2 regions of the Brevibacillus sp. FSL L8-0520 genome follow, and region 2 is predicted to be linked to the other one. Evidence: riboswitches for the same ligand, from Rfam matches in the RefSeq annotation. Region 2 holds a riboswitch; the other holds the start of a gene.

Region 1 (7,061 bases), 2.3 Mb from region 2:
AATCCGCCGGAAATGATCCGGCTGCTCGACCGCTTGCAGCAAGCCGGCATTTCGATGGGGATTGTCACAGGAAAGGGCAGACGAAGCGCAGATATCTCTCTGAAAGAGTGGGGGCTTGCCCCTTATTTTGATGTGGTGATCGCCGGGGATGAGGTGACAAATCCGAAGCCCGATCCGGAGGGGATTTTGCTTGCGATGGAGCAGCTTGGTGCAACGCCCGAACAGACCATCTACGTCGGCGACAGCAACGCGGATATTATAGCCGGGAAGGCTGCCGGACTGGTGACAGTAGGAGTCACCTGGCTTCCGGTCACGCAAAAAACGGGAGGCTTTCAGCCGGAACCGGATTACGAGTTTACGGATACGGATGCGTTTGCGGAATGGGTATTGGGGCGTCAAAAATAAGACGCCCCCTTTTTCATTTCGTATTTGTTGGTCTAGCTTGGCCGTAAGCGTTCTTTCGTCGGGTTTGATTTTGGCCTGATGGCCTTGCCTTAGTAAGCCCGGGCAAACCAGACCGTGTGCATCGCCTCTTTGCCGCAGCAGATGCATGCGGATTTTTGTGCAGGCGGCTCGAACGGGATGTTGCGGGAGGTGAACTTGGTCTCTTCCTTTACCTTTGCTTCGCAGCCATTGTCGCCGCACCAGCCCGCAAGCACCCAACCCGCGATGCCGTTTTCTTTCTCGGCGGTCTCCGCGTGCTGCTTCAATTCTTCGAGCGTGTTGATCTCCAGATGCGAATGGGCATTGCGGAATTCGACTGCCCGCTGGTACATGTTTTGCTGGATTTCCTCAAGCAGGTTTACGACCGCCTCTACTGCATCCGCAAGCGGAGCCGTGATCTTTTCCCCGGTATCGCGGCGGGCCAGAATGACCTGACCGTTCTCGACATCGCGCGGACCGATTTCCAGACGGATCGGAACGCCGCGCATCTCCCATTCGTTGAATTTCCAGCCGGGAGTCTCCTCGCGCAGGTCAGCCCGGACCCGTACGCCTGCCGCTTTCAACTGATCAAAGAGCGGATCGAATGCTGCCATCACCCTTTCACGCAGCTTTGGCGGTCCAACCGGAATCATCACGACCTGCGTAGGCGCTACACGAGGCGGCAGCGACAGCCCCCGGTCGTCCCCGTGCACCATGATCATCGAGCCGATCAGGCGGGTAGAGGTCCCCCAGGATGTCGTATGCACGTATTTGAATTGATTGTCGCGGTCCAAGTACTTGATCTCGAAGCCCCGCGCAAATTTTTCTCCCAAATAGTGCGAGGTGCCGGCCTGTACGGCCTTGCCGTCCTTCATCATCGCTTCGATGGAGTAGGTGTCGACAGCTCCAGCAAACCTCTCGCTCGGCGTCTTTTGCCCCTTCCAGACCGGGATCGCGAGCAGTTCCTCCACGACCTCGGCGTAAATGTCCAGCATCTGCATCGTTTCCTGACGGGCTTCCTCCTCTGTGGCATGGGCGGTGTGTCCCTCCTGCCACAAAAATTCGGAGGTGCGCAGGAACGGCATCGTCCGCTTTTCCCAGCGGAATACATTTGCCCACTGATTGATGAGTACCGGCAAATCTCTGTAGCTTTGAATCCATTGACTGTACATATGGCCGATCATCGTCTCCGAGGTCGGCCGCAGCGCAAGGCGCTCCTCCAACTGTTCCCCCGCAGCTTCCGTAACCCATGGCAGTTCCGGGTTGAAGCCTTCTACGTGCTCTTTTTCCTTCTGAAAAAAGGATTCGGGAATCAGCATCGGAAAATAGGCATTGCGGTGGCCGGTTTCCTTGAACCGCTTGTCCATCGCCTCCTGGATCCGCTCCCACAGCTCAAATCCGTCCGGCTTGAAAACGATACAGCCGCGCACAGGCGTATAATCCATCAGATCCGCTTTTTTGATCGTGTCGATGTACCAGCGCGAAAAGTCTTCAGACTGCGGCGTGATTTCTTTGACAAATGCTTTTCCTTCTTTCAATGCCCTTCACTCCTTCATGAGCTTCTTTTCAAAAACGCAAAAAACCCCCATCCCAAAAAGGGACGGGGGAAACTCTCCCGCGGTACCACCCTGATTGACCGCTGCTGCCACAAGCATCTGCGATCCGCTCTGACCCGTTAACGGAGGGAATCCGGCATGGCTCGTCGCCAGCAGCTCCAGGATGGGGAGCAGGTACATTTGTGCATCGACCTTTCAGCCAAGGGCCGACTCTCTGCGCCACATTCGCTACCTGCGGGTCCTTTCACAGCCATTTTCGCCTGTTTCTTGGGCAATATGGTAGCAGACCCGCCGGGCAATGTCAATTTCTTGCATAAAGGCTGAGTCTCGGTGCCAGCTTCACGTAGAGCGGATAAGCGACTACGGAGACCATGATTCCTTTTATCAGGTTAAACGGCACGATGCCGTACAGGATCAAAGACCATACGCTCTCAGCCTGGAATTGCGCGACCAGCTGCTCCAGCGACACCTGATACAAAGCCGCATAGGCGGGCAGCAGGAAGTAGGCGTTGGCTACCGCCATGACAGCCGTCATCAGTACAGTACCGATAGCAAGACCGGCCATGAAGCTCATTTTCCCCTGTTTCATCCGCTGCAGCCAAACCGCTGCGACGATGAAGCTCGCACCCGCCACTACGTTGGCCAGCTCGCCGATCAAAAGGCCGTCCGTATTTTTAAACAGCATGTGCAGCGCATTCTTCATCACTTCGACGATAACGCCTGCCATTGGGCCGTAGAGCAAGGCGCCGATCAATCCGGGCAGCGTACTGAAATCGAGCTTCAAAAACGTAGGCATGAGCGGCACCTGAAATTCCAGGTACTGCAAGACAAATGCGACCGCCGCCAGCATGGGAATCGTCACCAGCCGCTGCGTCGCTTGCGATGTGGGAATCGCGGTTCCTTTCATCTGTACCATCTCCTCATTGGTTTCTTCCTTCTTGAGGAATGGCAACAGCATACACCCGGACGTGCCCGCGTTCGGTCCTTGCACAGCAAAAAGCCCTGAGAAACAACATCTCCTCAGGGCTTTGGCACACATGCAAAGACAACGAAACAGACCTGTGCTCTTAAAAAAGGGTACGTAAACAGAAGGGCCGAAAAGCGGCACCCAGCCCGTCGTGCAATACCCATGCACAAGCAAACAAGCACGCACAGCGTACGTACTGTCGTCATCCTTCTCCCATCCAGACTGTACTGTCGGCTCTGGATTTGCACCAGATCCTGCACTCCGGAAGCTTTCGCATCGCGGAGGCTCGCGGGCTTACGCGCTTTTGGCGCGATCACCGCCGGTCGGGAATTTCACCCTGCCCCGAAGGAATGTATGTGATTTTACATGGATATTATACAGTGCCGCACTCGGATTTGACAATGCTGGAAGTGTTCCCTGCTATGGTCGTTGCGAATCTCCTGCGTAGCTCCCATCGCTTTTGGGAAACCTGCCGCAAATTTCGGCTATCATTTGCGGAGCAAACATGATCAGCCAGGGGAACATAGCGAGGTAGAAAGAAAGCAATTTTTCCCAATACGACAAAAGCATGCAAAAACCCTCCCCCAAGACGGAGGAGGGTCAGGCAGCAAGCCGATTACGACCCTGCTCCGCTGTATTTGCGCACACCCCAGTTCCAGACGACCAGTCCGATGCTGAAAAAGACGATTCCCACGACGGGAGTAAACGCCGCATACGCGTACCACGTTTCCTTGCGGAGAAAATACGCCGCCGGATACACGCCGACAAAGGCAAAGGGCAGCACGTACGTGAGCACAAACCGGATTACCTTGTTGTACACGTCGACCGGGTAACGCCCATACTGCTGAATATTCCAGATCATCGGCGAAATCCCTGTCCGGGAATCGGAGAAAAAGCTGATGGCCGCAATGGCCGTGTAGACCCCGCCATAGATCAGCATGCCGCTGACGACGAGACCGACAAACAGGAACGGGTCGTACCACGTAAAGGACAAATCCAGCTGAATAGCCGCATAGCCCATAATGATCAAACCGGTGATGACGCCAAAAATCCGGTCCGGTGCGATCGACTCAAGACAGACCTGTGCGAGATTGTGCAGCGGCCTGGTCAGGACGCGGTCCATCTCTCCGCGAATAATGTACCGCTCGTTGAAATCCCAGAAGCCGAAAAACATCGAAAACAGCGCGTACGGGATGAGGAAAAAGCCGTAAATGAAAATAATCTCGTCGCGCGTCCAGTCATTGAGCAGCGGCACGTGCTGAAAGACGACGACGATAAACACGAGGTTGATCAGCTCATTGATCAGATTGGACACGAGCTCCCCGAAAAAATCAGTCCGGTACGCGAGACGCGTTTTGAAATACTGTCCCAAATAAGTGGCAAAAATGCCCAAGACATGCTTGATTTCACCCATTGCTTCTTATCCTCCCTGCACGACCAGCTTGGTCTGGGCTCTGCGCCACAAGACGAAGATCGGGATGAGAATGACCGCGACCCAAATCGCCTGGAATCCGATCATTTGCCACGCGCGGGACGCCGGTATAGCCCCGGTGAAGATGACGCTGGGATAATAGTTGATCGCCTGAAACGGCAGATATCCCATCAGCGTCTGGGCCCAGCCGGGGAAAAAGCTGATCGGCAGCACCAGGCCGGAAAGAAGGTCGACGACTACCCGCTTGGCCCGCATCATCCCGTCATTGCGGAAGAGGAAAAAGGTAACGAGACCGGTCAACAGATTCAACTGCGTGTTGATGACAAACGCGAACATCAGGCTGAGCAGATACATGCCCCACGCTTCGGGCGTGCTCGGGAATTGAAACGGAATGAACAGGCTGATCAGGAAAATGCCCGGCGCGGCGAAAAACAGCATGCGGAAAATCCCTTCGCCGAATGCCTGCGCCGTCTTGACCGAGAGATAATTGTAGGGGCGGATCATCTCGATCGCCACTTTTCCCTCCCGGACCTCCTGCGCCATCTCCATGTCGATGTTATTGAAATAAAACGCCCGCGACATCCAGGCGATGGCGACATACGCCGTCATCTGCTCTACCGAAAGACCGCCGAGCTGCTGCTGTCCGCCGTAAATCGCCCCCCAGAGGAAGTAGTACGCCCCGATGTTGATCGCGTAGATGATGATGCCGCTGTAGTAGTTGACGCGATACGCCAGCAAGGTCAGAAAGCGGATGCGGATCAGTTCCAGGTAAAGCTTACCCATGGCTGACTACCTCGCTGTCTGTAGAGTAGATATTGCGGACGATGTCCTCCGTGCTCGCTTCCATAATTTTGACGTCGCTGATGTCAAACGAGGCCATCACGGTGGACAGGACGAACGGCAGCATTTCCTGGCTGCGCGACACTTTTACGCGCAAAGCAAAGTCGTTTTCCCGAATGATCTCACAGGGCAGCTCGCCGAGGACAGTCCGCAGCTCTTCGGCTGACGTCCGCTTTTTGAACTGAAAGGCCACTTCCGTCCCATTTCCCCATTTTTCCTTCAGGTTTTCGAGCAGCCCGTCAAAAATAAGCTTGCCTTTGTCCATGACCAGCACTCTTTTGCACAGCGCTTCGATGTCGGTCACATCATGTGTGGTCAACAGAATCGTCATATGCTCGGTATCGTTTAAATTTCGCAAAAACTCGCGAATCTTTTGCTTTACGAGTACGTCCAGACCGACCGTAGGTTCATCCAGAAACAGCAGGCGAGGCTTGTGGATCAGCGCCGCCGCCACCTCACAGCGCATCCGCTGGCCGAGGCTCAGCTTGCGTACAGGCTGGCTGACGAACGAACCGATGTCGAGCTCCTCGATCAAACGGTCGAGCCAGCGCTGTCCTTCATGCTCTTCGACCTTGTAGACGCTTTTCAGCAGACGGAAGGACTCCAGCGGGGACAGGTCCCACCAAAGCTGCGAGCGCTGGCCAAACACGACGCCGATGGAGCGCACGTAGTCCTCCCGCTGTTTTTGCGGGATAAAGCCGTTGATGACGATCTCCCCGCCGCTCGGGTTCAGGATGCCCGTCAGCATTTTGATCGTGGTCGACTTCCCTGCCCCATTTTCTCCGATCAGGGCGAACATTTCCCCTTCTTCTACGGAAAAGGACAGGTCGTCGACCGCTTTGACCGTCTTGTATTCCCTGCTGAACAGGTCGCGAAACGCGCCTCCCAGACCGGCGCGGGCTTGATGAATGCGAAACTCCTTTTGCAAATGGTTGACTTGAATCATGATTAACCGCCCTTTTGTCGCTTTTGAGTAGGATTCCACTGCTTAGTGTATATGAGCAGGCTGATTTCTGCAAAAATCAATGTGCTGCCAACTGCAACCTTCAATCTAAAGCCTTGGAAGACCATACGGCTCAGTCGCAGGCTCGTTCTCGGGAAGGCAAATGACGACACCGGTTTTGTCATCGGCAGGCTTGAACCGCGGGTAGGCGATGCACTCCGGATCGCTTTTCTCCAACTGGACCAGTTCATCTGTATACGCCTGCAGCCCTTTTTCCAGGATGGGACAGACCGTTTTCTCCCAACCGATGCTCCCTTCTCCGCGCGCGGCCGGCCAGAACAGTCCATCTGTCAGCAGGAGCACTGCCTTCAGGCCGATCCGGTTGATCCTCCCGTACTCCAGAAAGTCTCCGCTGAGCGGCTCGCCGTTCAGCACGCCGTATCCTCCCGGCGTATTTGCCTGATAGCGGTTGTGAACGAGGATGTCGCGAACGCTTTCAATCAGTTCAGCCCTTGTGCTTAAGCCTTGGCGAATGCCTTCTTCCCACTTTTCCATCGCGGCTGCTTCCAGGTGATTTACCTGCAGATGAGTCAGGACGCGGATCGAATCGTCGGCATACACGGCAAAGATCATGCAGTCTCCCGTCTGGGCATAGTGAAGGTGTGTCCCATCGAGCTTCACTACGGCGGCGGCTGCACCCCACAAAGCTTCCTTTTGGCTCAAATCGATTTCTTCGGAGATCATATAATCCCGAAGGCGCTCGTTGGCTGCGAGCAGTACAGACGGCAAGTCGGCGTCTTTTCCGACAGCCGCCAGATGATCGTGAACGATCCGGGCCGCCATTGCCCCTCCACTCTGCCCGGTCCTGGTGACAAACGGCACCAAAGACGAAACTCCGTC
Region 2 (7,061 bases):
TGTTTCGACCCCGTCGGCGGTGGAGGAACCCGCTTTCTCGTTCGAAAGCGTTTTTTATCGCACTGGTCATTTTTTTGGCGATGAGCATTCAATTTTTGTTTTTTATCGAAAAACGCCTGGAACCGACGCTGAAGATTCTCGCAACCCAAAAAGCCGAGCAGTTGGCCAAACAAGCGATTACAGATGCGGTCACCAAGCGGATTGCCCAGCAAGGGGTAGATTTCAACCAGATCGTCAAAATTGAAAAAGACAATCAGGGGAGAATCCAGGCGTACCAGTTCAACTTCAAGGAGTATGCCCGGATCGTAGGGGAGACCACCTCCCGCGTACAGAACCGGCTGAGGGAGTTTGAAGAGGAAAAGGTAGACCGCTATATCCCTTTGGGGCTGGCGACAGGCAGCAGTTTTTTGGCGCAAATGGGTCCGGATCTGCCGGTGACGTTTGTGCCGATCGGATCTGTCAAGACGAAGCTGGAGACGGAATTGACCGAGGCCGGCATCAATATGGTCCTGGCAACCGTCTACATTTTTGTTGAAGTGGACTTGCGCATCGTGATTCCTTTTGCCACCGACCAGAAGACGATCACGACGAAGATTCCCATTACCCATTCGCTGATCATTGGCGATGTGCCTCAGTACTTGTACAACAATCCGGAAGGAAAGCCGGATGTGCCCAGACCGGAAGACGTATCCAGGCAGCCGTAAAAGAGCCAAACAGGCGGCTGCTACAAAAACGAGCACGTTCCCGTTGCTTCGGGGAGTGCTCGTTTGGGCATTTCCAAAACATGGAGGAGGAAGATTCCAGGGAGGAAACTGATAGAGGGAATAAAAGGTGTCGGTTCGTCAAGAATGTTAGGAAAACAGACGAACGGATGATGAAAGCGTGAAGGTTGCGATTATGGGCGCCGGTCTGTCAGGCTTGGCCTGCGCGATCACACTTGAAAAACACGGAATATCGCCCGCCGTTTTCGAAGTGAGGGAGCGGTTAGGCGACCGCTTTGTGAACGCTGAATCCATGCTCTCCATTTTGCAAAAGCCGATTACGGATCCGGTTGCCTTTTTCGCGGAGAAAAACGGCATTTACCTCAAGCCGACTGCGAGCATCCAAAGGCTGCTGGTGTTCTCGCAGAGCCAAAAGGCGGAAATCGAAGGAAGTCTGGGATTTATCAATTACCGCGGCAGACATGAGCACGCTTTTGAAAGGCAGCTCGGCCGGCAGGTAAAAAGTGCCATCCAGTACCGGTCCAAAGCGACATACGAGGAATTGCTGATGGAGTACACGCACGTAGTAGTCGCCACAGGAGACGGGGAGTACACAAGGAAAATGCATAACTTCCGGACAGACCTGACCGTGTCGCTAAAAGGTGCAATGGTAACCGGAGACTTTGACAGGTACACGCCTTGTGCATGGCTGGATTACAGCTATATGGAAAAGGGATACGGCTATTTGCTCCCGCTTTCGGACACGGAAGCGAACCTGGTCATGGCCTACCCCGACTATCCAGAGAATGACCGGCTTGATGTCGACGAGCGCTGGGGTTTATTTTACGAGCGGGTTTGCCGGGACCTGCGTCAGCCGCTCAGGATTACCAGTCACTTTCATGTGACCGGATACCCGATCGGCATCTGCCGCAGGGCGAGGATTGGCAATACGTTTTTTGTCGGAAACTGCTTTGGCGCACTGATGCCCTTCTTGGGATTTGGCCAATTCACGGCGCTGTTGACAGGCATATATGCAGCGTATGATATATGCGGCAAGGGCGCTTATGAAGAATTGACGCAGCCTTTACGGCGCAGTTACGAGAATTCACTGGTTTTACGCAGGGCAGTGGAGAGGCTGGACAATGAGGATTTGGACAGAATCGTCCCTGTCTTGGGAAGCAGGTGGGGAGAGAGCATTTTGCAGGGCAAATCTTTCAATGCTTTGCGCTGGCTTGCTTTTGCCTTGCGACCATGGATGACAAAGCGGTAGTTGCCGACAGGAGGGAAACTGCCGACTTCCAATAAAAAAGTGTAGTGCTTGTAAAAAAACGTGTTATAATGCAAGCAACTGATTATCCAACCTTCAGGGTAGGGTGAAATTCCCGACCGGCGGTGATGACGAACGCACGTCCGAGCCCGCGACTCGCCCATGAAAGATATTTCGTGAGCGACTGACTTGGTGAAAATCCAAGGCCGACGGTAAAGTCCGGATGGGAGAAGGTGGCTATAGTCTTTGGCTTTGTTTAAAAAACCGAGCACCAAAGGCTTCTTCTTCTATGCCCTGAAACTTGTTCAAGGGCATTTTTTATTGGGAAAGGGTGATGGCGACTCGCGCGACAGGAAGTAGGAGACATGCCTTGGTAGTCTCCTGGCTCGTGATTGCGGGCTGGCGGCTCGGCAGCAACTGAATAGATGACCTTCAGGGCAGGGTGAAATTCCTGACCGGCGGTAATGACGAAAGCAGCGTCTGAGCCCGCGACTCGCCCATGGCTGAAGCCATGAGCGACTGACTTGGTGAAAATCCAAGGCCGACGGTTACAGTCCGGATGGGAGAAGGTGCATGTGGCCTTCGTTTCTCTGTGAAAAAACAGAAAAACGAGAGGCTTCTTTCCCAATGCCCTGAAGCGTGCTTCGAGGGCATTTTTCATTGGGGAGGAGAGGAACTCATGTCAGGAAATGACTTGTCGTATATGGCGTTGGCACTGGACTTGGCGAGGGCGACAAGAGGACAAACCAGTCCCAATCCGGTAGTGGGAGCCGTTGTCGTCCGGGACGGAGCAGTCGTGGGGATGGGCGCTCACGTAAAAGCGGGTGAACCACATGCCGAGGTGCATGCACTGCGGATGGCTGGTGAGCATGCGAAAGATGCCGTGCTTTACGTCACATTGGAACCTTGCAGTCATCATGGGAGAACCCCTCCTTGTGTGAATGCGATCATTGAAGCCGGCATCAAGCGAGTAGTGGTTGCAGTGGCGGACCCGAATCCGCTTGTCGCCGGTACAGGAATCGCTCGCCTCAGACAGGCGGGTGTGGAAGTAACAGTGGGAGTGGGAGAAGCACAGGCGAAGAAGGCAAACGAAGTCTTTTTCCATTTCATCACGACGAAAACACCGTTTGTGACCGTCAAAACGGCAGCTTCGCTGGATGGGAAAATCGCTACGCATACGGGGCACAGCCGCTGGATTACGGGTGAAGAGGCCCGCCAGCAGGTCCATCAGCTACGGCGAGAGCACGATGCTATTTTGGTTGGGGTTCAGACAGTGCTCGCGGACGACCCTGAGCTCACGGCCCGCCAACAGGGAATAGCCAGGGGAAAGCAGCCGCTTCGTGTCATTCTCGACAACCAGCTGCGGACCCCTTCGGAAGCCCGCGTGATACGGGACGGCAAGGCGCCGACGCTCGTTTTCACAGCGGATGACGCACCCATCGGCAGGCAAAAAGAGCTCGAGAGCCACGGGGCCGAGATTGTGAGACTGGAAGGGCGCGTAACAGTCGAGCAGGTGCTTGCGGTGCTGGGGGAAAGAGGGATCACTTCTCTGTTTGTCGAAGGCGGAGCGGCGGTCAACGGCTCTTTTTTGCAGGCACGGGCCATTCAAAAGGTCGTGCATTTTCTCTCCTACAAGCTGATCGGCGGACAGGGGGCGCCTGCTCCCTACGGGGGACTGGGCGCAGCTCATATGGGGGAAGCCATCTCTCTGGCGGACGTGGATGTCGAGCCGATCGGAGGAAGCGATCTTTGCATTACCGGCTATCCGGTATGGCCGGATGGAGCCAGCGAATAGCGAAACGCGCAGGAATGCGGGCTGCAAATGATAGGAGGGGAAGCCGTGTTTACCGGATTGATTGAAGAAGTAGGTACAGTAGATTCCATTGCGGTCACCGAGCGGTCCAGCAAGCTGACGATACGGGCCGCGGCCGTTTTGGAGGATGTTCGCCTGGGTGACAGCATCGCTGTCAACGGCGTTTGTCTGACGGTCACCTCGTTTTCCGCGAACCGCTTTCAGGCAGATGTCATGCCGGAAACGTGGCGGGTGACGGCCCTGTCCAGCCTGAAGCCGGGGATGCGTGTCAACCTGGAGCGGGCGCTGCAGCTCGGAGATCGTCTCGGCGGCCATCTGGTCTTGGGCCACGTAGACGGCACAGGAAAAATCCTCTCCAAAAAAACGGACAGCAATGCGGTGCGATTTGCGATCCAGGCGAAACCGCACCTGCTTCGCTACGTAGTGCCGCGCGGCTCGATCACTGTAGACGGCATCAGTTTGACCGTAGTGGCCGTTGACGAGGAGAGCCTGTCCGTTTCGATCATTCCGCATACGCTCAAGCAGACCAATCTGCTGGAAAAACAGGTCGGCGATCCGGTCAATCTGGAGACGGATGTGATCGCCAAATACGTGGAGAGGCTGCTTGGCGGCAGGACTCCGGGCGAACAACAGAAAGCACCAGCAGGCCTGAACCTGGCTTTTTTGCAGGAACACGGCTTCGCTTAAGGAGGGAACAACGATGTTTCATACCATTGAAGAGGCGATTGAGGCTTTGCGAAGCGGCCGCCCTGTCATCGTCGTGGATGACGAGGATCGGGAGAATGAAGGCGATTTCGTTTGCCTGGCCGAAGCGGCAACGCCGGAGATGATCAATTTTATGGCAATGCACGGACGCGGTTTGATCTGCGTCCCTGTCACACAAGAGCATGCGGAACGCTTGAAGCTGGCTCCCATGGTGGAAGCAAATACGGATCGCCAAGGCACTGCCTTCACGGTCTCTATCGATGAAACTGGGACGCATACAGGCATTTCTGCGCATGAGCGCTCCCATACGGTGCAATCCATGCTGGACGAGAGCAAAGGCGCAGACGATTTTCGCCGTCCGGGACATATTTTCCCCTTGATCGCCAAAGCAGGAGGCGTGCTGAGGCGCGCAGGACATACCGAGGCAGCAGTCGACCTGGCCAGGCTGGCCGGAGCGAAGCCGGCTGGCGTCATCTGCGAAATCATGAACGAGGACGGGACAATGGCTCGCCTTCCGCAGTTGATCGAGATCGCCAAGCGGTTTGAGCTGAAGCTGATCACGATTGCCGACCTGATCGAGTACCGCATGCAGCATGAAAGATTGGTAAAGCGCGAAGCAGAGGCCAAGCTGCCTTCCGCCTTCGGGGATTTTCGCATTGTCGCCTACACCAATGAACTGGACGGCAAGGAGCATGTGGCGATTGTAAAAGGAGAGATTGACAGCAGCAAGCCCGTCCTGGTAAGGGTCCATTCGGAGTGCCTGACCGGGGACATATTCGGTTCGCATCGCTGCGATTGCGGCCCGCAATTGCATGCTGCCCTGCGCATGATCGAGGCCGAGGGCCGAGGCATCGTTCTCTACATGCGCCAGGAGGGCAGGGGCATCGGACTGATCAACAAGCTGAAGGCTTACCGGCTGCAAGAGCAGGGCTATGATACAGTGGAAGCCAACAAAAAGCTCGGTTTTCCCGCTGATCTTCGCGATTACGGGATCGGGGCGCAAATTCTGCTCGATCTGGGCGTAAAGCAGATGCGGCTGATGACGAACAATCCGCGCAAAATTCGCGGCCTTTCCGGCTATGGAATGCAGGTCGCCGAAAGGGTTCCGCTGCAAATGCCGGAGCATCCCGAAAATGAAAAGTATTTGCACACAAAACAGGACAAACTGGGCCATCTGCTCCAGTTTGCAGGGGAGTGAAGGATCATGAAACATTGGGAAGGAAATTTGATCGGAACTGGCTTGCGTGTCGGGATTGTCGCAGGGAGATTTAACGAGCTGATTGTCAGCAAGCTCGTCGGTGGCGCTCTCGATGCATTGAAGCGGCACGGTGTCGAGGAAGACGCGGTAGAGGTTGCCTGGGTGCCGGGGGCATTTGAAATCCCGCTGATCGCCAAAAAGATGGCGGAGTCCGGAAAGTACGATGCAGTCGTGACCCTGGGAGCGGTCATCCGCGGTTCCACTCCGCACTTTGATTACGTGTGCAGCGAATGCGCCAAAGGGGTAGCATCGGTCTCGCTGAATACGGGGATTCCCGTTATCTTTGGCGTACTCACGACCGACTCGATCGAGCAGGCGATCGAACGAGCGGGGACCAAGGCAGGCAACAAAGGTTGGGAAGCGGCTTCGGCAGCCATCGAAATGGCAAATCTGAGCCGGCAATTTGCTTGACATAGGGGTATCCTATACGGCAAAGCAAAAGCGGGGGCAGGCGCGAGGGCGCATCGTCCCCGCTTTCCTTTTGGATAATTTGACCAGGGATGGGCAAAGTAAGAAGGATTTTCCTGTGCACAGGGGGCGGGATCCATGGATGTAAAAGCGTGGTGGAGAAAGAACGCTGACAAGGTACTGACACGTCCCGGTTCTGGCCATTCTGCGAAAAGGCGCCCAAAACAGGCTGCACACAAGGTCCGAGCCTTGCTGCAAGCGCGAATGCAAAACGTGGATGATTTTACAGTTCTCCATCTGTCGATGAACGATGAACCTGTAGAGGTTTACTTTCTGAATACCTTGGTAGATGAGTCCAATATTTACGAGAGCATCCTTCTTCCTCTTCAGCGAGAAGACGGGCGCCGCCCTGTGCGAGCCCTCCCCTTGGGCCAGTTGGTCAATCCCGATGAGGAAATGAAGATAACGGACAACCTGCTGCGTGGACATACGATTCTCATCTTTCCCGAGCGGGACGAGGTGCTGCAGGTAAATACATTCAAAGCGCCGCACCGTACGATCAGCCCGCCGGAGACGGAATCGACGGTGCTTGGTCCGCAGGATTCATTTGTGGAAATGCTTGAGGTGAATCTCTCGCTGATTCGCCGCCGGATCGCAAACCCTGACCTGAAAATCGAGGTACATAGCATCGGGACTCAATCCAGAAACAAAGTAGCCATCCTGTACCTAGAAGGCATCGCCAACCCGGAAAATATCACTCGCGTTCAGGAACGAATTAAAAATACGGAATATCACGGCTTTGTCGGGATGCCGATTTTGAAGCAGATGCTGGAGGACAAGCCTTATTCGCCATTTCCCCAGTTTGGACTCACCACACGGCCGGACAATGCGGCGGCGGCTTTGCTGGAT

What was found. A riboswitch is a leader RNA that binds a small molecule or an ion and turns the genes downstream of it on or off. The one in region 2 is predicted to bind FMN.
Region 1: it holds a riboswitch for FMN, as region 2 does, so the genes downstream of both, NSQ24_RS06010 (ECF transporter S component) here and ribD (bifunctional diaminohydroxyphosphoribosylaminopyrimidine deaminase/5-amino-6-(5-phosphoribosylamino)uracil reductase RibD) in region 2, are expected to answer to the same signal.

What each region holds. Positions count from the first base shown of each region.
Region 1 is NZ_CP150171.1:1,152,436-1,159,496, reverse strand. Features, by position in the region: gene NSQ24_RS06020 (HAD-IA family hydrolase) at 1-405, shown strand, start outside; gene proS (proline--tRNA ligase) at 495-1,961, opposite strand; gene NSQ24_RS06010 (ECF transporter S component) at 2,281-2,886, opposite strand; FMN riboswitch at 3,148-3,300, opposite strand; gene NSQ24_RS06005 (ABC-2 family transporter protein) at 3,563-4,360, opposite strand; gene NSQ24_RS06000 (ABC-2 family transporter protein) at 4,367-5,161, opposite strand; gene NSQ24_RS05995 (ATP-binding cassette domain-containing protein) at 5,154-6,164, opposite strand; gene NSQ24_RS05990 (PP2C family serine/threonine-protein phosphatase) at 6,270-7,061, opposite strand, start outside.
Region 2 is NZ_CP150171.1:4,274,106-4,281,166, reverse strand. Features, by position in the region: gene yunB (sporulation protein YunB) at 1-704, shown strand, start outside; gene NSQ24_RS21135 (NAD(P)/FAD-dependent oxidoreductase) at 883-1,971, shown strand; FMN riboswitch at 2,057-2,207, shown strand; FMN riboswitch at 2,393-2,543, shown strand; gene ribD (bifunctional diaminohydroxyphosphoribosylaminopyrimidine deaminase/5-amino-6-(5-phosphoribosylamino)uracil reductase RibD) at 2,648-3,763, shown strand; gene NSQ24_RS21125 (riboflavin synthase) at 3,809-4,468, shown strand; gene NSQ24_RS21120 (bifunctional 3,4-dihydroxy-2-butanone-4-phosphate synthase/GTP cyclohydrolase II) at 4,482-5,684, shown strand; gene ribE (6,7-dimethyl-8-ribityllumazine synthase) at 5,691-6,155, shown strand; gene NSQ24_RS21110 (spore germination protein) at 6,291-7,061, shown strand, end outside.